DNA from 2 places in the Streptococcus sp. 1F3 genome. Region 2 is predicted to be linked to the other one. Evidence: predicted binding sites of a transcription regulator. Region 2 holds the regulator's gene; the other holds the start of a gene.
The links. Region 2 encodes HrcA, which represses chaperone genes, less so after heat shock. Its sites were predicted from a motif close to TTAGCACTCNNNNNNNNNGAGTGCTAA; they were not measured.
Positions count from the first base shown of each region.

Region 1 (4,940 bases), on a different contig from region 2:
GTGATTTTTTAAGTGGGCAGCACCTGCGTCAGTCCCGCCTTTTGCGCAATAATACTGAAATTTGACCCCTGCTTCTTCTGCAGTTGTTAGTAAGAAATCCTTCATATTTTTTAAGAGGATATGACCTGGATCATAGAAACGCAAAAGAGTTCCGTCTCCGATATTGCCTTGCTCTCCAAATATATCGCCTGCTGGTGAGCAATCAACTGCCAGAAAGATGTCTGGATTGAACTTAGTTGTAGACACATGTGCACCGCGCAAACCGACTTCTTCTTGAACGTTAGCCCCTGCGATTAGCTGATTTGGTAATAGTTTGCCTGATAGGTTTTCGAGCAATTCAGTGACCATCAGCACTCCGAAGCGGTTATCCCAAGCTTTTGAAATAATATTTTGCCCATTTGCTGTCAAGATTGTATCGTTTTTAGGGATGAGAAGATCACCAGGACGAATACCAAATGTCTCAGCTTCAGTTTTTGAGGTAAAGCCTGCATCAAAGATGATCTCACTGATAGCAGGAAGTCCAGCACCACCTTGGCTATTACGGGAAAGGTGAGGTGGCATAGAACCTGATATGGCAGGGATTTGGCGACCATCTTGTAAATGGAGTGTGAATGCTTGACTGGATACTACTAACGGATTCCAACCTCCGACTTCAACTACTCGGAAAGTTCCATCGGCCTTAATTTGACGAATCATAAATCCGACTTCATCCATATGAGCAGCAACCATGATTCGCGGTGCATCTACTTGGTCTGTCTCTCTAATACCAAAAATACCTCCTAGACCATCGGTTTCAATGCGATCCACATGAGGAGTTATTTTGTGGCGAATATGATCGCGCACTTCATGTTCAAAACCCGCGATACCTTGTAGTTCGGTGACTTCTTTTATTTTTTCGAATAAATTAGAATATGTCATAATTGATCCTCCTAGCTACTATTTTATCATGAATTATGGTAAAATGTTGGGTATGAAGAAGAAAAAAGCAACCTTACTAGCAGGTGTAGTTGGAGCAGGTGTTCTCGTAGCGAGCGCACGATACTTGATGGCGGTGTATGAAGAGCGAAAAAAAGTCAAGGCACTTCAGCAGGTACGAGCATTTTTTGAGAAGTATGGCGAGATTGCTACAGTATTTGTCAATGAAGAGGGATCAAGCAAGGAGCGTCTAGTTGGCGGGGTAGTCATGGAGGATGAGCGGGTCTACTTGTTTGAAAATAAGGCTGGAATTATTTTGTATGAGGAGGAGTTGATATGATTATTCCAGAAACTATCGAAGAATTAGCTCATTTAGCAGAACAAGAGGGCAAGCAGGTCTTTTTCTTTTCTGCAGAATGGTGTGGTGATTGTCGCTATATCAAGCCTTTTTTATCAGAAATTGAAAGAAATAATCCAGATTTTCAATTTGTCTTAGTGGATAGAGATAAGTATTTAGAAGTGGCTCAGGAGTGGAATGTATTTGGGATTCCAAGCCTAGTGGTGCTTGAAAAGGGAAAAGAGATTGGTCGTTTTGTCAATCGTGAGCGTAAGACCAAGCAAGAAATCAATGATTTTTTAGCAGGTGTGAGGGGATAAAGAATGATTTTTACATACAATAAAGAACATGTAGGCGATGTCTTGATGATTATCGTTTCAGATAGTAAGAATGCCAAGGTAGCTGCTGAGCGGAAGGGGAATGTGGCACGTATCTTTCGGCTAGATAGTCAAGAAACAGTTGCTTGGAATATCTTTCAGGTTTCCCACTTATTTGATATTGCTGGGAGAGGCCAAGTTTTTTTGACAGATCAAGAAGTTGCCATTCTTAATCAAGAATTGCAACAAGAAGATTTTGCAGAGCAGTTAGTCAATGATTGTGAGCCGAAGTTTGTTGTTGGAGAAATCCTTGAACTGGTTGCTCATCCAGATAGTGATCACTTGCATATCTGTCAAGTCAAAGTGGCAGAAGATAGGACCGTTCAAATTGTTGCAGGGGCCCCAAATGTGGCTCTTGGTTTAAAGACAATTGTGGCATTGCCGGGTGCGATGATGCCAGATGGTAGCTTGATTTTTCCGGGTGAGTTACGAGGCCAAAAGAGCTTTGGAATGATGTGCAGTCCTCGGGAGTTACAACTTCCAAATGCACCACAAAAACGAGGGATTATTGAGTTAAGTTCAAGTGCAATAGTAGGAGTAGCCTTTGATCCTGAAAAACATTGGCACGGATAATAGAAAATAAATAAAAAAGTTGGATCAACCAACTTTTTTTGTTTCTTTTTTGCGAATAGGTTAGTAGGAGGATAAAAATGTATAATAAAGTGATTATGATTGGTCGTTTGACGACCCAGCCTGAGGTGAATCAGACAGCGAGTGGCAAACAGGTTACACGAGTAACAGTAGCAGTTAATCGCCGATTTAAAACTGGGGAAGGTGAGCGTGAAGCTGATTTCATTACAGTTGTCTTTTGGGGTAAGTTGGCTGAGATATTGGCATCTTATGGAGGAAAAGGGAGCCTTGTTTCCATTGATGGGGAGCTTCGTACGCGAAAATATGAAAAAAATGGTCAAAACCAATATATAACAGAAGTCCTAGGTCAGTCCTTTCAACTACTAGAAAGCCGAGCTCAACGTGTTATGCGTGAGAATAATATGACCGAAGATATAGCTGGTTTGGTGTTAGAGGAAGAGGCCCCTTTTTAAAAGGAATAGGATAAACAGTGTGATTTAGGAGAAATTGCTTTTCCGTATCCTTTAAGATATGAGGGGAAAAAGAAAATAGAGAGAAAATAGGGGATTGGAGAAGGGATTCTCTGTTATCCAGCCGCTTCATCTTCTTTCTAGATTTTTCATTTGAATTCAATTGAATTCAAAATATAGACTAAAATACAGTTGTTTTGTTTGCTTTTAGTACTAGGCAAGGAGCTGCAGGCTGCTTCAACAGTCTAATGACTGTTGAAGGTTGGAAATCATACTGACGATAGTCAGTAACAATCGTAGAGTACGGCAAAGCGAGTTCCAATCATCTAGAAGATGATTGGAAGTTGGAAATAAGGAAACGAAGTTTCCACAATTGTCGAAGGAATAAAAGGTAAATGAAATGAGTATACGATAAAACGTTGAGAGCTGGATGCCCTACTCCAAACTTTTGATGAAAGTATCGGTCTTGGGGCTGATTTGCAAAAAGGCAATAAAATTCTCTTGACTATTTTTGACCAAATGATATAATAAAGACAATAAAAATTAGCACTCATAGACTATGAGTGCTAAAATAGAATGTATTTTGGAGGTATGATATGCTTAAGCCATTAAATGACCGAGTGGTCGTGAAAGTTGAGGTGCAAGAAGAACAGACAATTGGTGGTTTTGTTCTGGCTGGACATGCACATGAAACTACTAAAATAGCCCAGGTACTTGCTGTTGGTGAGGGGGTTCGTACATTAACTGGAGAATTGGTCCCATCTGGTGTAAAATCTGGTGATCGAGTTTTACTGGAAAATCATGCAGGTATTGAAGTAACAGATGGTGACGAAAAACTCTTGCTTGTCCGTGAAGCAGAGATTCTTGCGATTGTTGAATAATCAAGGAGGGAACAAAAATGACAAAAGAGATTAAATTTTCATCAGATGCACGTAGTAGTATGGTACGTGGTGTTGATATTTTGGCAGATACAGTAAAGGTAACCTTGGGTCCAAAAGGACGGAATGTTGTACTTGAAAAAGCCTTTGGTTCACCACTTATCACGAATGATGGTGTAACAATTGCCAAAGAAATTGAATTAGAAGACCATTTTGAAAATATGGGGGCTAAATTGGTGTCAGAAGTTGCTTCCAAAACCAATGATATCGCAGGTGATGGAACCACAACGGCAACTGTTTTGACCCAAGCGATTGTCCGCGAGGGGATAAAAAACGTAACCGCAGGAGCAAATCCAATCGGTATCCGTCGTGGAATTGAAAGGGCTGTCCGTGCCGCAGTAGAAGCCTTAAAAGCAAATTCTGTTCCGGTTGCAAATAAGGAGGCGATTGCCCAAGTAGCTGCTGTATCTTCGCGTAGTGCTAAAGTTGGGGAATATATCAGTGAAGCCATGGAGAAAGTTGGCAAAGACGGTGTGATTACCATCGAAGAGTCTAAAGGGATGGAGACTGAATTAGATGTTGTAGAGGGAATGCAATTCGACCGTGGTTATCTCTCTCAATATATGGTAACGGATAATGAGAAAATGGTAGCAGAACTTGATAATCCGTACATCTTGATTACGGATAAGAAGATTTCAAATATTCAAGAAATCCTACCGTTACTAGAAAGTATCCTCCAAAGCAGTCGTCCTCTACTGATTATTGCAGATGATGTGGATGGTGAAGCACTACCTACTCTTGTCTTGAACAAGATTCGTGGTACCTTTAATGTTGTGGCTGTCAAAGCGCCAGGTTTTGGAGATCGCCGCAAGGCTATGCTTGAAGATATTGCTATTTTGACAGGTGGTACAGTCATTACAGATGATCTTGGTCTTGAGTTGAAAGATGCGACTATTGAAGCACTTGGTCAAGCCTCTAAAGTTAGCGTTGATAAAGATACAACAGTGATTGTTGAGGGTGCGGGCGATGCAACAGCGATTGCTAATCGTATCGCTGTAATCAAAGCACAGATTGAAACAACGACATCAGACTTTGACCGTGAGAAATTGCAAGAACGCTTGGCGAAGTTATCAGGTGGTGTAGCTGTCATCAAGGTTGGAGCAGCGACAGAAACAGAATTGAAAGAAATGAAGCTCCGCATTGAAGATGCCCTTAACGCAACTCGTGCAGCCGTTGAAGAAGGTATTGTTGCAGGTGGTGGGACAGCCTTTGTTAATGTCATGGATGCTGTTGCAAACCTTGAGGTTATGGGAGATGAAGCAACAGGACGTAATATTGTCCTACGTGCTCTGGAAGAGCCAGTTCGTCAAATCGCTCTCAACGCGGGCTTTGA
Region 1 covers NZ_JBUEQR010000028.1:41,878-46,817, reverse strand. Annotated here, with positions in the region: gene pepA (glutamyl aminopeptidase) at 1-918, opposite strand, end outside; gene ACVPON_RS02130 (DUF4651 domain-containing protein) at 971-1,255, shown strand; gene ACVPON_RS02125 (thioredoxin family protein) at 1,252-1,572, shown strand; gene ytpR (YtpR family tRNA-binding protein) at 1,576-2,202, shown strand; gene ACVPON_RS02115 (single-stranded DNA-binding protein) at 2,280-2,672, shown strand; gene groES (co-chaperone GroES) at 3,266-3,550, shown strand; gene groL (chaperonin GroEL) at 3,568-4,940, shown strand, end outside.
Region 1: groES (co-chaperone GroES) is a predicted target of HrcA. The motif match lies at 3,213-3,239, and genes of this name have one in related genera.

Region 2 (26,875 bases):
TGTAAGCTCCTCGCCACCTCCTTCATGTCTTCGACATTTTGGATTTTTCTTTGGGTCAGCAACTCCGCCTCCACTAAGTTCGGAGTGATAATGGTCACATAAGGGAAGAAGGCGAGCAATTCACCACGCAGAGTGTTGACCTCCACATCATGCTTTTCTTTACAAACAAGAACCGGATCTAAAACGATCGGAAGATCTGTATATGCACGCACAACATCGAGTGCCTGTCGGGCAATGACTACATTGGGTAATAGTCCCAGTTTGATAGCAGCAAAATCTACCCCTTGCAAACTGGTCACTTGTTTTTTAAAGATGTCTTCCTCTACAGGAAATACTTCAAAGCCCGCTTCCGTCATAGCAGTCAAGCAAGTCACTGCCACAAATCCATGCAAGCCATTAACCGTATAGGTGGTCAAATCTGCATGCAGACCACCTCCACTAAAAATATCATTACCTGAAAGGGCTAATACATACTTACTCTTCATACAAAATCTCCTTTAAATACAAACCATTGGGTGCAGCTGTAGGCCCTGCTAATTGGCGGTCTCTTTCTTGTAAAATCCGCTCCACTTGCTCCACCGGCATCCGATGATTTCCAATTTTAAGCAAGGTTCCCACCATATTGCGCACCTGCTTATAGAGAAAACCATTTCCTGTAAAGGTAAAAATAAGCAGATTTTTTTCACCATTTAATTCTACACATGCCTCTGTAATCGTCCGCACCTTGTCTTCAACCGCTGTCCCTGAGGCTGTAAAACCTGTGAAATCATGCTTGCCTACCAAGGCAGAAATAGCCTCCTTTATTCGTCCAATATCCAAATCATAAGGAAAATGGGTCGCATAGTGACGCAGCATGGGATTCTTCGGTCGACCAATATCCACCAAAAATTCATAGGTTTTTTGGTGTTTGGCATAGCGACAATGAAAGTCTTCTGCTACCTGTTCAACAGCCACCACATCGATATCTTCCGGACTTTGTGTATCAAGGGCAAAGCGCAATTTTTCCACATCCCGCGCACGGGGCAGATCAAAATGGATGACCTGACCATAGGCATGAACACCACTGTCTGTCCGACCTGCTCCATGCACCACAACCTTTTGCCCGCTATTTAAAACTTGCAAGGTCTTTTCCAACTCCTCCTGAACCGTCCGTGCATGTGGTTGTCGCTGAAAACCCGAAAAATCATATCCATCATAGGAAATAATCGCTTTATATCTTGTCATAGCTTGATTGTACCACAGCCTAAAAGCCCCTGACAAGACTTTTTCTTTTCAACTGTCCTAGCACAGAAAACACCTACCAACATTTATTGGCTCTTTTTAGTCAAATGGTGTATAATAAAGGAAAATAGCAGAAAAGAGAGACGTGCCATGTCCCACCACGTACACCATAATCACTCCGATGCCTATGCGCACGTCGTGAGCCATCTAAAAGAAAAAGGTATCCGGATCACAGAAACCCGAAAGGCGGTCATTCGTCACTTGATTGATAGCCCAGACCACCCGAGTGCCGAGATGATTTACAAGGATTTGCGTCCAAACTATCCCAACATGAGCCTGGCTACGGTCTACAACAATCTCAGGGTCTTGGTTGAAGAAGGCTTTGTCACCGAGTTAAAACGCAACAATGATACAACCACCTACTATGACTTCATGGGGCACGACCACTTGAACGTCATCTGTGAACACTGCGGAAAAATTACCGACTTGATTGCCGAAGATATCCCCAGCCTCGAACAACAAGTCCGGTCCCAGACTGGCTATCAGATTACCAAGGAACTCTTGACTATTTATGGGGTCTGCCCAGACTGTCAATAGTAAAAAGAGAAAAATCATTCCAAAAGCAACAACTATTCAATCTCCCTAATGGCTCGATAAAGACAAGCAAGCGATACTCTTTAAAAACCAAAAGGAGCCCCTTACTAATGAAAGCTATTAAAAATGAAGAGAGGTATTCTCTTCATTTTTAATAGCTCAATAAGTTGCTAATCGCTTTTCTAGATGCACTTGACCTAGTGCATAGAGACTACAGATAAGCCAATAAATTAGGGCTACGCAAATATAGACTGTCATGTAATCGGACTTTGCCCCGCCAACAATCTTAGCTTTATTAAATAACTCTGGCACGGTAATCATAGCAGTTAAGGAGGTGCTTTTAACCATGTCCAGCAAGACATTACTTAAGGGTGGCACAGCAATCCGAAAGGCTTGGGGAATGATAATTTTCCGATAGATGACCGACGTTTTCAAACCGAGAGAACGCGCCGCCTCCCACTGCCCATCATCAATCGCAGACAGCGAGGAACGGATAATCTCTGAAATATAAGCACTTGACATGAGAGTAAAAGCAATGATACTTGCGCTAATAGCCTCCAACTCCACCCCCATAAAAGGGAGACCAAAGTAGATAAAAAAGAGCAAGACCATCAGTGGAATCCCTCGCATCAAGGAAATATGGAACATAGCCATATAACGTAAAGGGAAAAATCGTGATGTGCGCAAGAGAACCACAAAAAATCCACAAACTGTCCCCAAGGTAAAACCGATTAGAGACAAGGCTAGTGTATACGGCAAGCCCTCCAAGATTTTTGGAACCGCCTCTTTTGCCAACTCTAGATTAAAAATTGCCTGCCAATTCATTCTCTTCCTCCACTAGACGAGCCACATTCCTTCCATTTTTAAGCACTGAACAACCTTGCACAGATAGCCTGCAACTAGGTAATACTCTTTAAAAATCAAAAGGAGCCTTCGTCAACTTGCCTCGGTGAACGCTCATTCTACCTTCGGCTTCGATTATAAGGAAATGAGCGGTGCTACTCTCATTTCCAACCTTCCACAATTCTTAATTGCGAAAGCTAGTCTACTTTTGATTTTTATTGAGTATAAGATCATCCCTCCTAAATAGAAAGGAAATGACTATAAAAGAGAGGGAGAAAGCCAAGTATCTCTGCCTCGCTCTTCCTCACTCTCATTCTTTCTGTAGCCAAATTCTAGCTATTTCACATTCGCTAGATCAATGACTGGTAGATTTTCTACGCCTTCTTCAGGCTCTGTCAAGTCCTGACCAGCATAATACTTTTCCGAAATCGCTTTTAAGGTGCCATCTTCTTTCATTGATTTGAGCGCCTCATCTAACTTCTCTTTCAAGCTAGTATCTGCCTTACTCATCACAATTCCTTGCTCAGTCGGGTTGTACTTAGGTGTTCCCATTTTCACCTTAATATCCGGAAATTGTTGCAAGATGTATTTGACCGCAATCACTTGGGTGTAGTAATCATTAGGGATAAAATCCGTCCGTCCAGTAGATACATCACGCAGATAGACATCATTCGTCACATTGTCATAGATAACAGGTTCTGCACCCAATTTCTCTGCAAGTTTCATATACTGGGTCCCTGCACCGCCGCCAGCTTTTTTCCCTTTCCAATCGCTCAAATCTGCCGCTTCAATCCCCGATGAGCCGTCTTCACGGACAATCATACCACCGATTGAATACTTGTAAGGAATGGAGAAATTATATTTTTCAAGACGCTCTTTGGTCGTATCAAAATTATTGACCGCAATATCTACTTTTCCACTGTCTACTGCAGTAAAGGCTTCTGCAACACCGATTTCTTGGTATTCCACCTTGATATCCAAGCGTTTACCAATTTCATTGAGCATCTCAATCTCATAGCCGGTCAACTTGTCTGCATCATCGTGATAAGATGTTGGATAAAGGGTACCCGGAGTAGCGACCTTCAAAACGCCTGCTTCCTGAATCTTCTCCCATTGGGTCGCACCAGCTTTCGAAGAGGCAGTTGATGTGCCACTTGAGCAGGCTGCAAGAGCCAATGAGGACACGACCAAAGCAGCAGTAAGAACTTTCTTGAACATGTAAAAATCTCCTTTTCTTTTGGTGTTCAATCACCAATAATCTTAAATTATCACAATGAAAGGGGTTTATCAATTATTTGAACTGATATTTTTTTCACAAAGTTTTGCCCTTATTTCTCACAACCACGCTTTGTAAGGAGAGGAGATTCTTCTTTTCACAAATTATGTAAATACCCATTTTCTTCTAAGTGCTGAGCGACTTGTAAGAGGAGGTCTTCACGGCCTTTAGCAGCTGTCAGCTGAACACCAATCGGTAAGCCTTGGAGTGTTTGATAGGTCGGTAGACTGATGGAGGGCTGCCCCGTGAGGTTGGCTTGAGCAGTAAAAGGAGTCCATGCCAAGGCCTTATCAAACATCTGCCAAATGAGCGCCTGCTGCTCCTCCATACTGTACTGGTCGATGTTTTGTAGTTTTTTAGATAAAGCCTTATCCAAGGCGAATTGACCATGCTTAGGAGCAACATTTGCTACTGTAGGAGTTAGCAAGATGTCATAAGTTTCATGAAAAACTGCCATTTTCGCACTATATTGGTCCCAATCCTGTAAAATCTGACTATAGCGATAGGCAGGAATGGTGTGACCACTTCGGTAAAGAACCCAGGTCATCAACTCCATATCCTCTATGGTCATCTTGCGTCCCAAACCAGCTTCAATTCCCATAAACATCTGCGCTGTCTCCACACTATTCATCATATAGTAAGAAGCGATAAGCTCTTTTCCGTCTAAGGGATACTGACTCAATTCTACCACTTGGTGTCCTAAAGCTTCTAGGACTGGCAAGAGCTCTAGAACAGCAGCTTTTGCATCAGCTGATACCTGTGACCCAATCGGTGATTGGAGGGAAAAAGCAATCCTAAGTGGTCTTTTTTCTTCTTCAAATAAACTAGCCCAAGATAGAGGGACCAAAGGAAAAGGGGCTTCTACCTGGTAGGTCTGCAAATGGTAGAGAAGTCGCTTGGTGTCCCGGACCGACTTAGTCAAGGCAAAATGCACCGAAGCTCCTTGCCATCCCCGATACGAAGACGGTCCAACCGGTATCCGACCGCGACTAGTCTTTAAGCCTATAAGCCCATTAAAACTAGCCGGGATACGAATGGAACCTCCTCCGTCAGAAGCTCCCGCCAAGCTCACCATACCAGACGATACAGCTGCAGCTGAACCACCACTTGACCCGCCTGCATTACGGGTCATATCTATCGGTAGCTTGACAGAACCATGCAAGGCGCTGTCAGAGATATTCTTAAAGCCAAATTCTGGCGTATTGGTTCGCCCCAATACAATAAAACCTAATTCTTCCAGCTTTTGCGTATACCTATCACTCTTTTGGGCCCTGTAATTGGCAAACAGACGAGAACCCGATGTCGACAAGACCCCTTCTTGCTCCTGTCCTAAATCTTTCAACAAAATCGGAACACCTGCAAAGGGTTTAGACCCTATTTCCAAATGCCTCGAACGCTCCAACGCCTCTTCATACTGGGTGCTCACAACTGCATTCAAACTCGGATTCAAAGCCTCAATCTTATCAATACTCGCTTTTACACATTCCTCAGCAGAGACCTCCCCTTCTCTGATAGCCTCTGCTATAGCGGTCGCATCTTGGTACATCACACTCCTCCATTTTCTATGCTTTATACTCTTCAAAGGTCGTCAGCGCCACCTTGCCATACGCTACGATGGTCACGCAAGTTCCTTTGACAACTGACAAAAGGACAACCGTTTTCTGCTGATGTAATGCCTTATCAGGACACAAAAATTCTAGCTTTTACTCGCTACAGCTTGATTTCCTTTCAGTCTCCCTCATCCGGCACTCAGCTTGTGACAGATTTTATCCATCACCAACTTTAGCCTATCATGAAATACAAAAATCAGCAAGCCATCCTGACTAAACTTCAAACACGGCTTAGGGACTGCACCACTATCTAGTTGTTTCGTTTCCTTTTAGTACTAGGCAAGGAGTTGAAGGTTGGAAATCATACTGACGATAGTCAGTAACAATCGTAGAGTACGGCAAAGGGAGTTCCAATTATCTAGAAGATGATTGGAAGTTGGAAGTAAAGAAACGGAGTTTCCGCAATCGTTGAAGTAATAAAAGTTAAACGAAATGAGTATAAAAGGCAAACGAAATGAGTATACCTTCATAAAAGCTCAAACGAATAAGCCCTTCAAGCTCTTTTTTGAAGAAAGCTACTAAAAAATCGCTTAAAATACCAGACTGAATAGTCTTGATTTCAAGCGATATTCTTTCAAGTCTAGGACTTCTTTTCCCAAACGTTTCTCATCTAAAAGCTCTCTTCGTTCACTACTTATTTTGTACGTATTGAGTCATTCGTACATTCTATCGTTAGAACGAAAGGACTATAAATCATCAAAGGCATCTTTAACCTTATCAAAAAATCCCTTTTTCTGTGGATGAACAGCGATATTTCCCGCTGTCGCAAATGCTTTCAATGCCTCTTTTTGTCGATCATTGAGGTTGGTTGGGGTGACAACGTTAATCGTCACGTATTGGTCTCCCACAAGACCACCACGTAGACTTGGTGCCCCCTTACCTTTCAGGCGGAATCTCTTGCCCGTCTGGGTTCCCTCAGGAATCACCAAATCAACATCACCATGGACAGTCGGTACATGCACTGTATCACCTAAGGCAGCCTGAACAAAGTTCAGATTTAATTTGTAATGAATGGTTGTTCCGTCACGTTCAAACTTGTCTGATGCCTGTACCTGAATCACCACAAAAAGATCTCCATAAGGACCACCGTTAAATCCAGCTTCCCCCTGACCTGAAAGACGGATTTTTTGCCCAGTCTCAACACCAGCTGGAACTTTTACCGTTACTGTATGGGCTTGTTTTTCATGACCTGTTCCGTGACAAGTGTTGCATGGCTCCTTAATTTCTTTTCCACGACCATGACAAACATCGCAGGTCACTTGACGGCGCATCATACCGAGCGGTGTTTGGGTATCAACATTGATAACTCCTGCTCCATGACAGCGACCACAGGTCACCGGACTGGTTCCTGGCTTAGCACCTGAACCCGTACAAGTCCGACAAGTTGCTTCACGATTGTAGCTGACTTCTTTTTCCGCCCCAAAGATTGCTTCTTCAAATTTCAAGTTGATACGATATTGAAGGTCATCACCCTGACGAGGTGCATTCGGATTGCGGCTGGCACCGCCTCCCCCAAAGAAGCTAGAAAAAATATCTTCAAAGCCGCCAAAGCCTGCTCCATCAAAGCCACTAAAGCCACCACCACCGAAGCCACCCTGGGCTCCAGCTGCACCAAATTGGTCATAGTTTGCCCGCTTTTGAGCATCACTCAAGGTTTCATAAGCCTCTTGAATATCCTTGTATTTTTGTTCCGCACCAGTCTCTTTATTGATATCTGGGTGGTACTTCTTGGACATTTTTCGATAAGCTTTTTTGATCTCATCTTGGGAAGCATCTTTCGAAACCCCAAGACGATCATAAAATTCTGTATTGTTCATTTAAGATACCAAGCCCGTAAACGGCAACGTCAAAATAGCCAATGTAACGAAGACGCTTGCGTCTAGGAAACGTTTGTCTTTTTGACACAGACGTTAGGGCGGGTTCAATTACTTGAACACTTTTATTCCTTTCTTTTTAAGTTACTATAGAAAAGCTGTTCCTACAAGATAGGGCTTTTTTGAAAAGCTCACTTCCTGCACTACTTATTTTGTGCCTATGGAGCTATTCATACATTCTGGTTTAAAACGAAAGCACTATCGTAAGCAGACACTTCCTTTCTACTAATACTCAATAAAAATCAAAAGTAGACTAGCTTTTACAATTAAGAATTGTGAAAGGTTGGAAATGAGAGTAGTACCGCTAATTTCCTTATAATCGAAGCCGAAGGTAGAACGAGCGTTCACCAAGGCAAGTCGACGAAGTATCCTTTTGATTTTTAAAGAGTATAAGATACCAAACCCGTAAAAAGCACGGTGAAAATAGGAAGTTTGATGAAGAAACTCAAAAGATCCTATTATCAAAAACAGAGGCTGGGGTTCAACCTCTGTGATTGTTTTTTATCGTTGCTATTTTTGAGACATATTGCTGACTGTTTGACAACGCTAGAAAATAAAATCAAGTTGCTAAGACCGAACTCGGACTAAAAGTAAACGAAACAACTATAAATGCTTTTCGAGCTAGTGAGACTTTAGGCAATTCGCCATAGCGATTGCCGTAGAATGACAACCACTTTCGTGGTTAGTCATTCTTAACGAGTTATTTTTCTGTAAACTCACCGTCTACCACATCATCACCTGCTTGGTCTGAGTTAGTTGCACCTTCTGCACCTTGGGCTGCTTGTTGAGCTGCTGCAGCTTGTTCATACATTTTTACAGCTAGACCTTGGGCTTTTTCATTCAGGTTTTCCAATTTTGCTTTCATGTCATCCAAGTTATTCTCTTCTTGCGCTTTTTTCAATTCGTCAAGGGCTACTTGGGCTGCATCACGTTCTGCATCAAATCCTTTGCCTTCTGTTTCTTTGATTGTTTTTTCAGTAGCAAAGATTGCTTGGTCTACTTCATTGCGAAGGTCTACTTCTTCTTTGCGTTTTTTATCTGCTTCAGCGTTCGCTTCTGCATCTTTCATCATGCGATCGATTTCTTCGTCTGTCAATCCTGAATTAGATTGGATAACAATCGTTTGCTCTTTTTGAGTTCCAAGATCTTTGGCCTTAACAGATACGATACCATTTTTATCGATATCAAAGGTTACTTCAATTTGAGGAATACCACGAGGAGCTGCTGGAATATCTGTCAATTGGAAACGACCAAGTGTTTTGTTATCCGCTGCCATTGGACGTTCACCTTGAAGAACATGGATATCTACCGCTGGTTGGTTATCTGCTGCTGTCGAGAAGACTTGTGATTTAGAAGTTGGGATAGTAGTATTTCGCTCAATCAATTTTGTAAAGACACCACCCATTGTTTCAATACCGAGTGACAATGGTGTTACATCAAGAAGAACCACATCTTTCACATCACCAGAGATAACACCACCTTGGATAGCAGCACCCATAGCAACAACTTCATCTGGGTTTACTGATTTATTTGGCTCTTTACCAGTTTCAGCTTTGACAGCTTCTACAACGGCTGGGATACGTGTTGAACCACCGACAAGAATCACTTCATCAATTTCTGAAATAGAAAGCCCAGCATCTGAAAGAGCACGGCGAACTGGCTCTTTTGTACGTTCCACAAGGTCACGTGTCAAATCATCAAATTTTGCACGAGTAAGGGTCATTTCCAAGTGGAGAGGTCCTGCTTCTCCTGCAGTAATAAATGGCAAGCTGATTTGAGTTGAAGTCACACCAGAAAGATCTTTCTTGGCTTTTTCAGCCGCATCTTTCAAACGTTGAACGGCCATTTTATCTGCTGACAAGTCAATGCCGTTTTCTTTCTTAAATTCTGCTACCATGTGGTCGATAATTTTTTGGTCAAAGTCATCTCCACCCAGTTTGTTGTCTCCAGCAGTTGCAAGAACATCAAAGACACCGTCACCCAATTCAAGAATCGAAACGTCAAAGGTTCCTCCACCAAGGTCAAATACCAAGATTTTTTCTTCTTTTTCTGTCTTATCAAGACCGTAAGCAAGAGCTGCGGCTGTTGGTTCATTTACGATACGCTCTACTTCAAGACCTGCAATTTTACCTGCATCTTTCGTCGCTTGACGTTGTGCGTCATTAAAGTAGGCAGGTACAGTGATAACAGCTTTTGTTACTTTCTCACCAAGGTATTCTTCTGCATAGCCTTTCAAGTATTGAAGAATCATGGCAGAAATTTCTTGAGGAGTGTATTCTTTCCCGTTCGCTGCCACTTTTTCAGCAGTTCCCATTTTTGATTTGATCGAGATAATCGTATCTGGGTTCGTCACCGCTTGGCGTTTTGCGGCATCACCGACGATGATCTCACCATTTTTGAACGATACCACAGATGGAGTGGTACGATTTCCTTCTGGGTTCGCAATGATTTTGCTTTCTGTTCCCTCAAGAACAGCTACCGCAGAGTTTGTAGTTCCTAAGTCAATACCAATAATTTTACTCATGTTTGTTTCCTCTTTTATAATGTTTTTCTTTTTATCTTCACCTCAAGGAGGCAAAGAATTTATAGGCAAGTTTCCAGCTTGCTATTTTCTCTGTTAGCATTTGGAAGTTTTACGACATTACGGTCGTACATACATACCATTTTCTTATGTCTTAAGAATAGACAACCACCATGGCTGGACGCAACACCCTTTCATGCAAGGTATATCCTTTTTGGAAGACCTGCGCAATCGTGTCTGCTGGATGCTCATCATCTGCCGGCATGGTCTGAATCGCCATATGAAAGTTAGGATCAAAAGCTCCGTCCGCCACCACCTCTTGTATACCTTCATCTTTGAGGGCTTGAACGAGACTTTCTTGAACCATTTCAAGACCCTTTTTCACATCATCTGTCAACCCCTCTACCGCTAGGGCACGTTCTAGATTATCAAGCGATGGCAAAATCGCCTTTGCCAAATCTTGACTGCGGTATTTTTGCAACGTTTGCCGTTCTTCGCTACTGCGACGTTGAATATTTTGCATCTCTGCTACCGCACGCAGATACTTATTTTCAAAGTCCTCAGCACGCTCATTTGCAAGTTCCAATTCTGATTTTTCTTGAGGTGTTTCTTCTTGGACAGCTTCTTCTATCCCTTCCACTTCCTCAACCTGTTCTTCTTTTTTTATTTCTTCGGTCACATGAAACCTCCTTTAATACTATGGTTAGAATGCTCTCATCTTCTTACTTGACTCTTGACGTCCTCACATCGTAATTGAGTTCGGACTAAGAGTTGTGTAAAAAAGATAGACTTTCTTGTGTTCATGGAACACTGCGTCAGTCTCCTATTTTTACTTGACTCTTGACGTCCTCACATTGTAATTGAGTTCGGACTAAGAGTTGTGTAAAAAAGACAGACTTTCTTGTGTTCATGGAACACTGCGTCAGTCTCCTATTTTTACTTGACTCTTGACGTCCTCACATCTTAATGTACCTCATAATGGTTACTACTCAAATAACGATAGAAATCGGTTAATTTCATCATGAGGACGCGATTGACGAGGTTAATTAAGCTCATCAGGCGGTTGTAGTCCACATTGATCGGTCCGATGACGGACAAGAGCCCAAATCCCCGATAGGGAATGAGGAACTTGGTTGTCACCACAGTTAGATTAGAGAGCGATTGCTCTTGACTATCAGCTACCTTGACACTTTGCATTTCATCCTCAGCTAGATTGCTCCGCATTTCAAGGGCTACCTTTTGCGGAGAATCAAAGAATTGATAGGTTTGAATATCTGCAAAATCGAGCAAGCGAATCTTCCCAGCAGTTACAAGGTCCTCTGTAAAAAGGTCTGTAAAAATGTATTCAAATAAATGAAGAACATTGTCTGTTGTAATAAAATGCCGTTGAATAACTTGCGGAATCTCGGTTCGTAACTTGTAATGAATATCCAAGACCGATTTTCCAAGCAGGCGATCTCTCACCAGATTTCTAACTTCCATTAAATCACCGCGGAGAAAATTCTTAGGAATGGCAAACTGCCTAGTCAGTGTTTTCGACTCATCTAAAGTCATAACGGCTAGGGCTGCATGCTGACTAAGAATCACAATCTCAAAGGCGGTTAACTTTTGCTGGCTCGGCTCAACATCAAGCACTGCCACCGTACAAGTAGTCAAATCCGACAGAGTAGTTGCTGCAGTCTGAAAAATATCATCCAAACGGAAAAACTCACGATCAAAACGTCTAACCACTTGATAAACATCTTCTTCAGCTAGGCTATCAAATGTCAAGGAATGCTCCACAAAGTATTTGAATCCTTCCACACTAGGCATGCGCCCGCTTGAGGTATGGGCTTTTTCAAGCAAACCCTTTTTCTCAAGAGCTGCCATATCATTTCGGATAGTCGCACTACTAGAAGCAATACTTTCTTGGAGAGCTTTCGATCCCACTGGCTCATGTGTTTTTGTAAAGATTTCAACGATTAAATTTAAAATTTCATGTTGGCGTTCTGTTACCAAAAACTCACCTCCAATCAGGATTTCTTCATTAGCACTCTAACCTTCTGAGTGCTAACTCATGATTCTATTATACACCCTTCTCCCAAATTGTCAAGACAGAAAAGCAAAAAATTAGCACTCTTTTCACAAGAGTGCTAAAAATCAGTCTAAAGACCTAGACAGGGAGATACAAGTACACTTTATCACAATTGTAATCCTTCCCCTTCTGCCTTATGCTCCATCAAACTTCCCTATTTGTCTAGTCTACTTCTTTACATTTCCCTAACCTATACAAGATAATGCCTATCAAGAGAGGATGAAGTAGGAGAATGAAATTTGTCACCATCGTAGAAACTGTCAGGTGATCAAACTGCAACCGATGTAGGTTCAGCCCAAAATTGATACATAGTATCGGCAAGACTAGAATAGCAGACCGCTTATAATGTTTACTTTTCATTTTAATCCTCCTTTTGCATACCGCTTTCTTAACGCGTAAAAACCATAACCACAATATATAAGTGAACCAATATAAAGAATTGCCAGAATTACCCATAAGGGCAAGAGCGAATGACTCCCCTCTCCAGCATGAAGAGCATTCCACAGGAAACCGAGACTCAGCAGCAACAACCCTACAAACCGCCACTTGAAAATTCGACCAATCATCTCTAACTTGGTCTGATTGTCACTATAAATATCGACCTCTTCGCCAACGATAATGGCTTTGCGGAAGTAAACAAAATGATTGCAAACACCGACATACTCCCAACCATAATCTTTATACATTTGATGATAGATATCCCAATCTTCACCTAGTCGGGGTTTAAAATCCAAGCGATAGATAACCTCTTCCGGATTGCATCTTTCAAAGATAAACAAACAGGCAAGGCGGACTTCTTTTAACTTCCAACCTGTGCGGTGCATGGCAGTCAAATATTCCTCTTCCTTTTCAAAATCTGTGATGAAGAAGAATTTTAGTTCTTTTTTCATGTCACAACTCCTTTCCAACCTTCTCACCTCGACTATTTCGATAAAGACGTGAAATCCGACTCTTTTCAATCTCTAAAACCGCTCGTCCCAACTCTGTTATTCGATAGAGTTTCCGTTTTTCCTCCTCACGAACCAAGGCAATGAGCCCATCCTTTTCCATCTTAGAAAGAGTTCCGTACATGGTACCTGGACTAATCACGACTTGACCACCAGTCAAATCTTTTGTCTTTTGGGTAATGTCATAGCCATGCCTTTCCTCCTGTAAGGCAAACAAGATATAAAATGCAGTCTCGGTCATCGGAAGATAGATCCGTCTTATTTTTTCTTCCATCTACTTCTCCTTTTATGGTCTTCTAGTGCACATTTTATAGCTTTTAACAATTCACTTCGTGTACTCCTTATTCTGTACTTGTCAACTGATTGCTACATTTTATTTTGAAGCAAAAACACTAGCATAAGATGTATCGAATCTCGATGTATTTATTGTATCGAAGTTCGATATACTTGTCAAGAAAAAAGAACCTGTTTTCATAGCTGATTACAGGTTCTAAAAAAGAGGAGCAGATGACCTTTTAAACCGTCCCCACTCCTATTTTTTATCTAGACATCTTCTGTCTTTCTTCGTTTATTCTTTAATCTCTCTTCTTCAGAAGTTCTGCTCCCATATGTCGATAGGACAGGTCCCCAACTGCTTCAATACTGAATTGACCATTTTCATATTTCAAAATAGTGATCGAACCATTATCTAATGCTAAGTTGGTTGGGCGCTCTGGTGCTAATAAATGAACCAGGGTCGCAATAGTCATACCATGGCTGACAATTAAGGCATTGCCACCACCTTGCTTTTCCAGGTCTTTCGCAATACTTTCAAAGCCACTTAAAATACGATCTTTTAAAACCTCCCAAGGCTCAGACCAATTCGCTGAATCGGCCTCATATACCCCATTTGCAATTTCTTCAAAAGTCATCGTACTAGCATCTAGAATGCCACTGATACGTGGTAGCACACCATTAAACAGTTCTGCATCGTACATTCCTTCAAAACTACCAAAACACCACTCACGAATCCGCTTATCTTGATAGTAGGGAATTTTTCCTAAAATTCCTAGTTCCCTTTGAGCAATCGTAATGGTCTGAACAGTCCGTCCCAAGTCGCTAGATACAGCCACTTTAAATTTTAAGCCTGCTTCTTTCAAACCAAGACCCAACTCACGAATCCCCTCCTCACCACTTCTTGTTAAAGGGGTATCACACCACCCTTGAACACGACCAATCGTATTAAACATCGTCTTTCCGTGACGGGCAATGTATAATCTTATGTCTGCCATCTTGTCCCTCCTCGTATTTCCTCATACTATTATACCAAAAAACGACTGCCTAGGACAATCGTTTCCCATCCACGTCACGCATGAAGAAAATGCATGTAACGATTTTTCTAGCTACATACATTTTTTTAGAATATTTTCGGAAAACGTATACTTTCAGCAGGGGTTATCCCTCATTTCCAAAGCGATTATATCACATTTTTCTACCAAAAACTGACGGCAATCTTGAACATATGATTTCTGAAAACAAAATATTCTTCATGCCTTTATCGTTTTTCTCACCCCAAACACTATTTCCCTTACTGACATGACAGCCTATCAGGGACGGTGACGGTCACGCTCCGCTCTAGAGGAACATTGTAGAAGAAAGATGTAAAAAATATTTGCGTCCTATAGAGACACCTTGATACTCAATAAACATCAAAAGTAGACTAGCTTTCACAATTAAGAATTTGAAAGGTTGGAAATGAGAGTAGCACCGCTCATTTCCTTATAATCGAAGCCGAAGGTAGAACGAGCGTTCACCAAGGCAAGTTGACGAAGTAGCCTTTTGATTTTTAAAGAGTATTACTACAAATGGAGTAGCCGAGGGGCGAATGTTGCTGATTTCTCAAGTATGGTATCAATTCCAGCAATGAAAACCAATCAGCAAATCGCTCAATCTAATTCTTAAAACTGTGGATTGGCGCTGGAATTTGTCCACCACGTGCAATAAAATCAGCAGAGGAGGCTTGGTTGACCTTCATGACAGGTGCCGTTCCAAGCAGTCCACCAAATTCAATCATATCCCCCTCTTTTCCCTTGGGAATAATCCGTACAGCGGTGGTTTTCTGATTGATAACCCCAATCGCTGCCTCGTCCGCAATCATGGCGGCAATGGTTGTGGCAGGAGTTGATTCAGGAATCGCAATCATATCTAATCCCACTGAACAAATAGCTGTCATTGCTTCTAATTTTTCCAAATTGAGCGAACCTGACTGAACTGCTGCAATCATTCCTTCGTCCTCAGAGACAGGAATAAAGGCTCCTGACAGACCACCGACTTGGTTACAAGCCATAACACCGCCTTTTTTAACTTGATCATTGAGAAGAGCAAGAGCAGCTGTCGTCCCATGTGTACCAACTGTTTCGAGGCCCATTTCTTCCAAGACCCGTGCTACTGAATCTCCGACCGCAGGAGTTGGTGCTAAGCTCAAATCAACGATACCAAATCGCACACCGAGACGCTCGCTCGCCATTTGACCGACTAATTGACCGATACGCGTAATCTTAAAAGCAGTCTTTTTGACTGTCTCAGCGACCACATCAAAACGTTCTCCACGTACCTTTTCAAGCGCCCGTTTGACTACACCAGGTCCCGATACACCGACATTGATGACCACATCTGCTTCACCAACTCCGTGAAAGGCTCCTGCCATAAAGGGATTATCCTCAACTGCATTCGCAAAAACCACCAGTTTAGCAGCCCCCATTTCAGAAAGTTCCGCTGTTTCCTTAATGATTCGACCCATATCTCCTACAGCCGTCATGTTAATCCCTGTCTTGGTTGAACCAATATTGACCGATGAACAAACCTTGTCCGTCTCAGCGAGGGCTCGAGGAATAGAGTTGATTAAAATCTCATCACCTTTTTGATACCCTTTTTGCACTAAGGCAGAAAAACCACCGATGAAATCAACCCCAATTTCTTTTGCCGCTCGATCAAGCGCCTTAGCAAGTGGTACATAGTCTGTGGCATCAGTCGCTGCCCCAATCAAGGCAATCGGGGTCACACTGACCCGTTTATTCACAATAGGAATCCCCAACTCAGCCGCAATAGCATCTCCGACCGCGACCAAATCACGCGCCTTGGTCGTAACCTTTTGGTAAATCTTCTCAGCCGCACAATCAATATCTGGATCAATACAATCAAGGAGCGAAATGCCCATCGTAATGGTTCTGATGTCAAAATTCTGCTCCTCAATCATAGCAATGGTTTCTGTTACTTGTCTAATATCCATACGCCACCTCTTAAATGGTATACATCGCTTCAAAAATCGCTGCACTTTGAATGTTAATCTTGACATTTAGGCTCTCACCAAAAGCATCAAATTCCTGTCGCAAAATCGTGAAATCCTTTTTTTCATCACTTGACACCACTGCCATCATGGTGAAAAATTCATCTAAGACAGTCTGTGAAATATCATCGATATTGAGTCCCAAGTCTGCAATCTTAGCAGAAACCCCTGCTACAATTCCTGTCTTATCTTTTCCTACAACCGTAATAATTGCTTTCATATCCTACTCCACTCCTCATAGTGTATACGCCAAGAAAACCAAAGCGTCAAAGAAGCATTTTGACCTTCTTGGAATATCATTTTTCTTATTGTAGCACAAAGCCTCCCTTTCTGTATAGCTTCATGGATTCTAACCTTACCGATAAAGGGCTAAAAACAAACGTTTTCTAGAGAGAAATAGCCACTCTGCATCCTACATTTCTTTTAAACATGGAAAAACCCCTCTTTAGTTTCTAGTGAATACTGATTTTTCACTATCTACTTTTAGAGGAGTAGCTCTCTATACAAAAACTTTCTATTTTCAAGCTCTATATTTCTTTTACTACCTTAGCTACTTCAGAGTTCCTAAGATATTATTTTTTAGATCGTTAATATTATATAGAAAAGGCAATACATCAAAAGTTTCACGTAAATTCTTTCTTGCACTATTCCATCCCTTACCATCTGTAAACCACATAAATTCAACATTTTGAATCCCCTTGGTTTCTTCTGTAATCATCTTATAGGAACGAGCTGTCTCATTTAATTTTGAACCACCACTAGAATAAAAATTAACTTCCACTAAATATAAAGTATTTTCCGTCTTAATAACAAAATCAAATCGTTTAGAAGTATTGCCCTCATTGGTAATTGCAGATAAGTCTACCGAAAATAATCGCTCAACTTCATCTTGATAAATTTCTTTGAAGAGATTTATTCCCATAACATACCCTTCTGCCTCAAGATAGCTTTGAACGATATTTTCCATAGCGTGACCAGTACGATTTTTACGCCCATTAGTATCCATACCCACTTCAACACCCGTTACATAGTCAACTAGATTAGAGACTAAATGATTTTGTAACAAGTCAAATATACCTGATTTCTCTAAAAAATCTGCATATTCTTCGTCAGAATAGTCTCGTTTTTTAAAATCAAAATAGAAATCTTTTTCAGCATCCTTTACGACTATCCTATCTTTTAAGCGCTTCGCAATAATAATTGGGATGATTTTTAAAATTTCGGGATAATCTGATAATAGTATTAAAAATTCCTCTCTTATATTCGAACTTCCAATCAAGCTATTCATTATATTCAAAGGGACTTTTATTGATTCGACATTTTGATATACTTTTTTAAAATCCGTATAATAAGTCCAATCGGCTACAGTATCCGTCATCGTAGACAACCACTGTTCAAAATTTCTAGTTTGCTTCACTCTCTTTCTCCAATCTTCTCCTCGCTATCTTTAGAAAGTCTTCTTCAGCATCTATTCCTATAAATTTCCTACCTAATCGCTTAGCCACAACACCGGTTGTTCCACTTCCTACAAATGGATCTAAAATATAATCATTTTCTTGAGTTGAAGCCAATATGATTCGCTCCAAAAGATACTCAGGTTTTTGAGTAGGATGCTTTCCAGCCCATTTTTCTGATTGTTTCGTAAGCGATCCCGTCCAAACATCTTTCATTTGCTTCCCATGGTTCAATTCTTTCATTAAATTGTAATTATAGTAGTGACGAGCTTTTTTATCATCTTTTCGAGCCCACAGAATCGTTTCAGTTGAATGCGTGAAATAGCGACATGATAGATTAGGAGCCGGGTTTGTCTTTTGCCAAGTGATGTTATTCAGAATTTTAAACCCTTCTTGCTCCAGAGCCATACCAACTGAATAGATATTATGAAAACTCCCAGAAATCCAGATTGTCCCATTTGGCTTCAAAACTTTCTTAGCCAATTGAATCCATTTTCGATTAAAATGATGTTTTTCTTCTAGTGAGCTAACCTTGTCCCAATATCCTTTATCAACTGCAACAACTTGCCCCCCAGAATTAGATATTCCACCATTACTTAAAAAATACGGTGGATCAGCAAAAATCATATCGATACTTTCAAGTTTCATTTTTGATAAACATTCAAAAGTATCCGCATGAACAAGAATTGATTTACCTTTATGATAGTATGGCTTAGTCATTAAAACTCCTCCATACTTATATTCGTTATTTTTCATAATTAGTTACAATAACTTCCGATATCTTCCCACGACTAGAGGTTTTAGCACCATTGGTCCGAATGACTTCCACCCTATGGATATTAAAATCTTGGTATAATTCTTCAACTAATGGACTAGAGGAATTTGATAACATCACAAAGGCACCTTTTTTAGACAACATTTTAAAAGTGTCCCTTAATCGGACTTGATCTTCATAAGAAAAGCCCTCATGAGTGTAAGATGTAAAAGCGCTCGTCTCTGAGAGGGGGATATAGGGAGGATCGAAATAGACAAAGTCTCTTGCTTGAACTGCTTCAACTGCTTTTTCAAAGTCCCCATTCAAAATATGAATGTTATTGTCGTTAAGATATTTTGAAATGTTCAGTAGTAAGTCAGCATCAACAATTTTAGGATTCTTATAGCGACCATAGGGAACATTAAACTGATTCTTAGAATTAACACGATACAAACCATTGAAGTCAACTCTCAACATATACATAATGCGCGCAGAGCGTTCAACAGCTGACATCTCGTTAATCCGTCCATCCCTATCAACAGAACGCAACTCTAGATAATATTCTTTTGAATTCCTTTCCTGGTGATTGGTTAGTAATGCGATTAATTCATCTGGATTATCCTTTATCTGTTGGTAACAATTTATTAGTTCGCTATTGAAATCATTGATGTAAGCCGTCTTTGGTGCTAATTCAAAAAATAAAGCTCCCCCACCAATAAATGGCTCAAAATAATGATTGTAAGAATCCGGCATAAACGATTGAATAATTGGAAGTAACTGTCGTTTTCCACCAGTCCATTTCGTGAAAGGTTGTAATGTTTTTGACGTATTTGTTTGTATTTTCATTACCAATAGTATACCATATTCTTTCAGCATTGAGCTGCCATTTTTCAAAACATGATTTTGGATATTTCCTCAAAATTACACAGATAATCCAGCTCATAGCTTATTTCACCGTATGAACAATGAAACTCTTCTGAAAAAACCATTCTAAACGCCCTATAGTCTTTTCGTTTCCTTTTATTATCCTTTAGTATATAAACTAAACGACTACTTAGATGAGCCCTATACAAGCTAAAAGGTTCTCTACTCAGTCAGACGATGCGTTTCCTACGGCGTCTATAGAGGACTGCCAAGAAAATCCAGCGAAAGGCATTGTCTAGAAGCGTCCCTGCCCAAATACCTGGCAAACCAAATCCTAAGACGATACCAAGCAGGTAGCCTGCCCCAATCCGAATCCCCCACATGCCAATGGTCGTTGCATAAAAAGGAAGTTTACCATTCCCTAATCCTTGCCAGACGGCAGTATAAATGACCGTTCCAGCTGTAAAGGGTACACCCAAAAGGGAGAAGAGGACAACCAGTAGGCTCGCAGCCACTGCACCCTCATCATCTGTATAGAGATGGGTTAAAGGTCTCCCCAAGGCAAAGACCAAGAGAGCAATGAGCAACATCAAGCCAAGCGCTAACCAGTAGGTCTTGCCTACAATCTGGTCAAGCTCCTCTGCCTTGTTCTGCCCGAAGCTATGGGCTACCAAAAGAACGGTCGCAGTCGCAATTCCAAAGGCCGGCATGTAGTTAAATTGGGTCAAAACCTCACCGATTGCATTACCAGCTACTGCTTCCGTCCCAAAGCCAACCACAAGGGCAATGATGACTACATCACCCAGTCGCATCATAAGGCGTTCACCTGCAGCAGGAAAGGATAGACGAAGCAGCTCCTTATCCAAACCTCTACCTGGCTTAGCAAAAGGGATGGAAAGGGAGTGCCATAGAACCACGACCCCTACCAAACGAGCCAAGACTGTCCCCAGAGCTACACCGATAAGCCCCCAATGCAAACCAAAAATAAAGATACTTGAAAAAAGAGCATTGAGAAGATTGGTCAAGAGACTCACATACATGGGGAGCCGAGGGTTTCCTGTCGTGCGCATCAAAGCTCCGAGACTGGTCATCAATCCTAAAAGAACGATAGTTCCACCCACAATGGCTAAAAAGAGACTACCTGCCTCTGCCACAGCGAAGTCAGTCCCTAAGGTACGCAATAGACCCTTCCCAAAAAACAAGGATATCAAACCTAAAACAAGACTTAAAAGCAAGGTTAGCTTGAGTGCTTCGGTTTCATAGTAGGCTTGTAATTCCTTATCACCAGAACCAAGGCTACGAGCCAAAACGCTTGAAATCGCTGCTCCCAGGGCAATAAAAATCGCCTGATAAAGGGTGATGATATTTCCAGCTACGGATACACCTGAAATTGCTACCAAACCAAGACTGGCTACCAAGTAGCCATCCACCATCCCCATGAGCATCTGCAAAAAATTTTCTGCTATTGCCGGCAGGGCAATCTGCATTATTTTTCTATAATCTACCATATCCTACAAAGAGTGTTCTCAGCTGAAATGGCCACCCACTCTATCTTAATCTCCTCACTTTCTTTTCATCCTCAACTATCGCTACAAACCCTCTAAAAGGACACCACTAGCCTCATTGAAGTTAAGCTCCGAGCCTCATACTCTTTAAAAATCAAAAGGATCCTTCGTCAACTTGCCTTGGTGAACGCTCGTTCTACCTTCGGCTTCGATTATAAGGAAATGAGCGGTGCGACTCTCATTTCCAACCTTTTGATTTTTATTGAGTATAAACTACAAACGAATAGAGCTGTTACTTACTCCATCAGTTTCATCTCCAGCCTGCATATCACCAGCGAGACAATCAACCACTGCATCAATCTGTTTTTACTCATTCTAATAAGAAAGGCTGGACATAAGCCCAGCTTCTGCATTTTTCATAGGCTCTATGTCCTTGCCTTATCTCGGTCTTTCCATTTCCTAAACTCCCAGATAGCGTTCAACTTCTGCCTGCATGTCACGAGCCGCAACAACTGTCTTGTGACGGACAAGAGCTGTTTCCAAGCCATCTACTGCTGGTGGGAGTGCCACACCTGAAAGAGCCTGCAATTTCTCAAGTGCCTCAAAATCACTCAAGCCTGTTTCACCTGTCACAGCTTCAACTGCAACAACAGGGAATTTATAAGGACTAGCTGTGGAGGCAATGACCGTCTTCACTGTATCTTTTGTCCCTAATCGATACTTTTGATACACGCTGGAAGCGACCGCTGTATGGGGATCTTCAATATAAGAGGAACTATCATAGATTCGTTTGATTTCTTGAGCTGTCTCTTCTTCTGTCGCCCATTCTGCCGCAAACAAATCGAACATCGCTTCCTCAACTACCTGGAGTTCATACTGACCATCCCTTGCTAAGGCAGCCATCAACTCAACGGTTTTCACCGCATCATTTCCTAAAAGATGGAAAATCAAGCGCTCCAAATTTGAAGATACAAGAATATCCATAGACGGGCTAGTCGTCACCTTAAAGGTGCGCTTCTTATCGTATACCTTGGTCTTAAAGAAATCTGTCAAAACATTGTTTTCATTCGAAGCACAAATCAATTTTCCAACTGGAAGTCCAATTTGCTTGGCATAAAATGCCGCAAGAATATTTCCAAAATTCCCTGTTGGTACGGTAAAATTGAGTTTCTCACCTGCTACAATTTCTCCGTCCTTCACCAACTGCGCATAGGCATAGACATAGTAAACAATCTGGGGTATGAGGCGTCCGATATTCATCGAATTAGCAGATGAAAACTGCATCTGCTGTTGCGCCAATTTAGTACGCAGAGCCTCATTATTAAACATTTCCTTAACCTTGGTCTGGGCATCATCAAAATTCCCATCAATCGCTACTACATGAGTATTGTCTCCTGTCTGGGTGGTCATCTGCAACTCCTGTACCTTGCTGACCCCGTCCTTGGGATAAAAAACGATAATCTCTGTTCCAGGAACGTCCGCAAAGCCAGCCATCGCCGCCTTCCCAGTATCGCCAGAAGTCGCAGTCAAAATGATGATTTTATTGTCCAAACCGTGTTTTTTGGCTGCTGTTGTCATTAAGTAAGGTAGAATAGACAAAGCCATATCTTTAAAGGCAATCGTTGAGCCGTGGAACAACTCCAAATTGTACTGACCATCTAGCTTGACCAAAGGCGCAATACGCCCATCGTCAAACTTACTGTCGTAGGCATGGGTAATGCAGTAATCCAACTCTTCAGCTGTGAAATCATCTAAGAAAGCCCCTAAAATCAATTTTGCCACTTCTTGGTAGGACATCTCTTTCAAGCAGTTAAAATCCAAGTCTACCTTAGGATAGGTAAGGGGGGTAAAAAGCCCACCATCTGTTGCTAGTCCCTGTAAAATTGCTTGGCTGGCTGTTACTTTGTTATGCGCATCGCGTGTCGATTGGTATACTAATGTCATGCTTTATCCTCAACATCTTTTTTTCCATTTTATCATAATTTGTCAGAAAATTGGAAGAATCTAAGAGAAAAACCAGATGAAAGTCCGGTTTTACATCTTCTAAGCCAGTAAGCGAAGGCGTTTCAAAATCCCTCGCATATCTTTTTCACAATAGTCTGCCTGGGATTGGTCAATCGGCATCCGCTTTTCTTCATAGGCTATCACCCTCATTCCTGCGGCTTTTGCAGATGAAATCCCAAAAGCAGAATCCTCGATAGCAACCGCATATTGAGCAGGTATTCCAAGTTTCGCTAAGGTTGCCAAATAAATGGCTGGGTTGGGCTTACTTTCTGTAAAGACTTTCCCACTGACTAAGGTATCAAAATAAGGTAAAATCTCACAACTTTCAAGTACTTCTTCAATATGTTCCTTGCGTGAGGACGAGGCAACTGCTAGCTTTATGTTTCTATCTTTAGCGTACTCTAAAATAGCAACAATATCCGAGCGAAACAAGGAGGGATAATCTACCTGCTGATCGTATCCTTTCGCAAACTCCTCCAGCCGCTCACTCATTTCTGCCAAAGATAGGTCGCTAGCGGATAAATCCTTAATCCCCTGTACCAAATGCCCGTACGAACGCCCAACCAATGTGGAAAGAGCTGTCGCATCAATCGAGGGTGCAACAGGTGAAATCCTTTCTATAAACTCTCTTTGCAGTTGAAAGTTGATATATTCTGTATCAACTATTACTCCATCCAGATCAAATATTATTGCTTGAATCATATTCCCTCTTTTTGTAATCGTTTTCTTGATTTTATACCAAAAAATGAGAGTAGAGGGTCTCTACATCTCATTTTCATCTACCTCTTCCATCTCTTGCAATGCCGAAAGAGTATTTGTAAATAGCTGATGACGAGCATCTCGGTCTAAATCAATATAGTAGGCATAAAAAATATCAATGACAACAAGCACCGGGAACTGAGGAGATATCATCGTACCTTGGGCAAGGTTTTTCTTGATAGCAACCAGTACCAACTCATCGCAGTTATCGCGAAGTTCCTGTCGATTTATAGAGGTCAAAAGAACCGTACTTGCTCCGGTAGCGCGTGCATCTCGCACGGCATTGATAATACTCATTGATTCACCCGATACAGAAATACCAATAACAAGGCATTCCTCATTTAGGGTGACACGGTTCATCCGAATCATATGGTCATCAGTAACCGCCTTGCAAGCCATACCGAGCCGCATAAAACGAAATTCAATCTCCCGTGCTACTAGACCCGAACTTCCCTGACCATAGATGTACACTCGTTTGGCATTGTTCAAAAGATGCCCTACCCGCACAAACTGCTCTTCATCAATGAGAGAGTATGTCTTATTCAACAATTCATCGTAATCCGCCAAGACATGTCTCGTCAAATCACGATTGACATGTGTCGACTCTGTGCTAGCGCTCACTCCTTGAAAGGCATATACAAATTGCCGATAGCCTGTAAAACCACATTTTTGAGCAAAGCGTGTCAAAGAAGGCAGTGATACATAGAGCTTTTCAGATACCGCCTTGGCTGACAGGTCATCTTCTATGACTGTTTCTGAAAGAAAATAATCCGCAATCTTTCGTTCAATATGCGTGAAATCACTATAAACTGCTTCAATCATCGGAATGACATTTTTCTCTAAGGACACCATCTCTCTCTCCTTTCTAGTTGTTAGAGGACTTCTTACTCCAAGATTAGAAAATACAGATTTTAAACCTATTTTAGCCCTTCTTAATCAATGTCACTACTAAGAATAGGGCAACTCACGTCTCGCTCCTATCCCTTTTTTACAATCTGTAACCAACATCAACTGCTTCTGATACCAGATTAAATCTAAAAGGACGAATGGTCAAGTACAAAAGTCGTAAAAACTGAACTATTCATCAAATTCCCTATTTTTCTATAGCCGTTGCGAACTTTGTTCTCTTACAGATACGGTAGAAACTATCCAGTGGAGAGTTTCTTCTCTTGGTAGGCTTTGAAGTTTTTATGGGCTTATATCCTATTTAACTACTCGAGCTACAACCCTCTGTCAATAAAACGAATCCAGTGGATTCGTTTTACCCGAGCCTAGAAACTGGAAAGCGAGGATAAACCTCATTGCTTGCAAGACAACCTGCTGCGATTGTCTATTTTTTCTAGGAGTTGCTTCAACAGTCTCTTTCAGACTGGTGAAGGTTGGAAATAAAACGAGTGAAACTCGTGTCAAACGCTCTCGTATCTTGTTGTAACCAGTGGAGGCTGGACAAAGAGTCCAGCCTTTCTGATTAGAATGATTCGCAATCAACCGTCATCAGGGAAATGACTGTTGATACCTGAGCTTAGAAGCCAGAAAGTAAGGGCACGTTTCTGGAAGAGTTCGAGTTCTTTCCCACCCCTATACAAATTGAAGAATTCAAGGGAGGAGGCTATTTTTTCACTCTTTTTCTTCCCCAAACAGAAATTATCCTTTCTGCTTTTCGGAAGATTTGGCAAAAACGTAGGAAGCAATTAACGTAAATAGTCCCCAGATTTTCCCTGCTATTTCCACCTTACTAGCTGTCGTTGGTAATTGCTTCCCTTTTGCTGGTGCTTGTTTCACCTTTTCAGGTTCTTGCTTCGTTGGTGCTACCTCTGCTACCAACTCTTTTTTCTTACTACCGACCTCAACAATTTGATGTCTGACAATCTTGGTATCCACTTGGGAAATCACTTCTCTTTGTTCTTTCCCATTCGTAACGGTCACTTTGACAGTAAGGATTTTCTCTCCTGCTTCTCCTGTTTGAAGCACACGCTCTACCCCTTGAGGTAAATTCGGATTTATTTTACGTAGAACTTCAAAAGGAACTTTTATAATCTGTTTTTCTTCACGATGGGATACGATTGGCTCTGCTTGTTTTGAACCTACTTCAATTATTTCTGCCATCGCTGGAAGACTTACCTTATCAGACGCAATCTCACTCAACTCACGATCAGCTAAGGCAAGCGTGCGAATCTTGACTACTCGCTCCCCTTGTCTACCTACCTGAACCACGCGCTCCACTCCGATTGGTAGGCTAGCATTTGCTTGACGAATAGTTTCAAATGCAATAGGGTGGGTCTGAACCACTTCCTTAGCATAAGGTCCTAAAGGCTGCTCCCCATCTCGCAACCAAGCACGGACATCCGCTTCATCGACATCACTATCTTGATCCAAATCACCATGCTCTCCTGCAAACCAATCCATAACTGGATCAGACTGAACCGCATTCAAGCGTTCAATCAGATTTGCCAACACCTTATCTGTTAGCAAGTGATGGCTAGCCAAGTCTTGATAAAGTGCCTCTACCAGAGCGATACCTCGCTTCGCTTCATCACTCTTTCTTTGCTTCACAGCTGCCAGGGCCGTCTGATAGGGTTCCTGGTCCAAAACAGGATCTGGATAAACCTTTGAGACAAAGCGGAGCTCTGCTGCTGAACCAAACTGATTCGCTGGCGAACCATGGGATTCACTCATCACTAACTCCAAGGCAGTCGCTACCAAGCCTTCTGGGAAATTCAACACCTTGGTATCACTGCTATCTGCCCAATTACTAAATGGAAACTCATGCACCTGACCTGCTGTATCCGTCACTTTTACCATTCCAGACTTGAAACGTCCGTTTGGACCACTTTGTCGCGGAACATATTCAAAACGAGTTAACTCTACAGGTGTCCGCAAACTAAACTGGATCTTTTGATTCTGGAAATTACCATTCCAAGGAGAATGCCACAAACTGCCTAAGCTATTATCAAAAGCCTTTGCAATCTCTTCACCAGGTTGAGCAGCAGCCACCATCTCTGTAAAGTCACTGGCTACTAGCCTATCTTTCTTTTCTAGTAAGGCATCACGTGCTTGGTAGACCTCGCGAATCAAGGGCTCTACTTCTTCTTTTGGCAACTGGTCTACCTTGGCTAAACGAAGAGCCGCTAAAGCATTCTTATATCGTTCTGCTGTCGGAGCTGTGTACTCTATCCCTTTATCCAGTAAAGTGTGGCGGAGGAGTTCATCCTCAATTAGACGCTCTAAAGTCGGCACTTTTTCTGCTGGT
Region 2 covers NZ_JBUEQR010000009.1:70,074-96,948, forward strand. Annotated here, with positions in the region: gene ACVPON_RS00680 (bifunctional hydroxymethylpyrimidine kinase/phosphomethylpyrimidine kinase) at 1-485, opposite strand, end outside; gene truA (tRNA pseudouridine(38-40) synthase TruA) at 475-1,224, opposite strand; gene ACVPON_RS00690 (Fur family transcriptional regulator) at 1,372-1,818, shown strand; gene ACVPON_RS00695 (amino acid ABC transporter permease) at 1,975-2,640, opposite strand; gene ACVPON_RS00700 (transporter substrate-binding domain-containing protein) at 2,995-3,876, opposite strand; gene ACVPON_RS00705 (amidase) at 4,032-5,483, opposite strand; gene dnaJ (molecular chaperone DnaJ) at 6,231-7,361, opposite strand; gene dnaK (molecular chaperone DnaK) at 8,119-9,942, opposite strand; gene grpE (nucleotide exchange factor GrpE) at 10,094-10,618, opposite strand; gene hrcA (heat-inducible transcriptional repressor HrcA) at 10,903-11,937, opposite strand; gene ACVPON_RS00730 (hypothetical protein) at 12,176-12,373, opposite strand; gene ACVPON_RS00735 (DUF2812 domain-containing protein) at 12,370-12,903, opposite strand; gene ACVPON_RS00740 (PadR family transcriptional regulator) at 12,905-13,234, opposite strand; gene ACVPON_RS00745 (histidine phosphatase family protein) at 13,536-14,231, opposite strand; gene ACVPON_RS00750 (PFL family protein) at 14,891-16,228, opposite strand; gene ACVPON_RS00755 (ACT domain-containing protein) at 16,239-16,505, opposite strand; gene ACVPON_RS00760 (type II restriction endonuclease) at 16,836-17,702, opposite strand; gene ACVPON_RS00765 (DNA-methyltransferase) at 17,689-18,495, opposite strand; gene ACVPON_RS00770 (DNA adenine methylase) at 18,485-19,339, opposite strand; gene ACVPON_RS00775 (MATE family efflux transporter) at 19,588-20,865, opposite strand; gene thrC (threonine synthase) at 21,322-22,806, opposite strand; gene ACVPON_RS00785 (HAD family hydrolase) at 22,906-23,568, opposite strand; gene ACVPON_RS00790 (MurR/RpiR family transcriptional regulator) at 23,629-24,477, opposite strand; gene ACVPON_RS00795 (DUF459 domain-containing protein) at 25,270-26,875, opposite strand, start outside.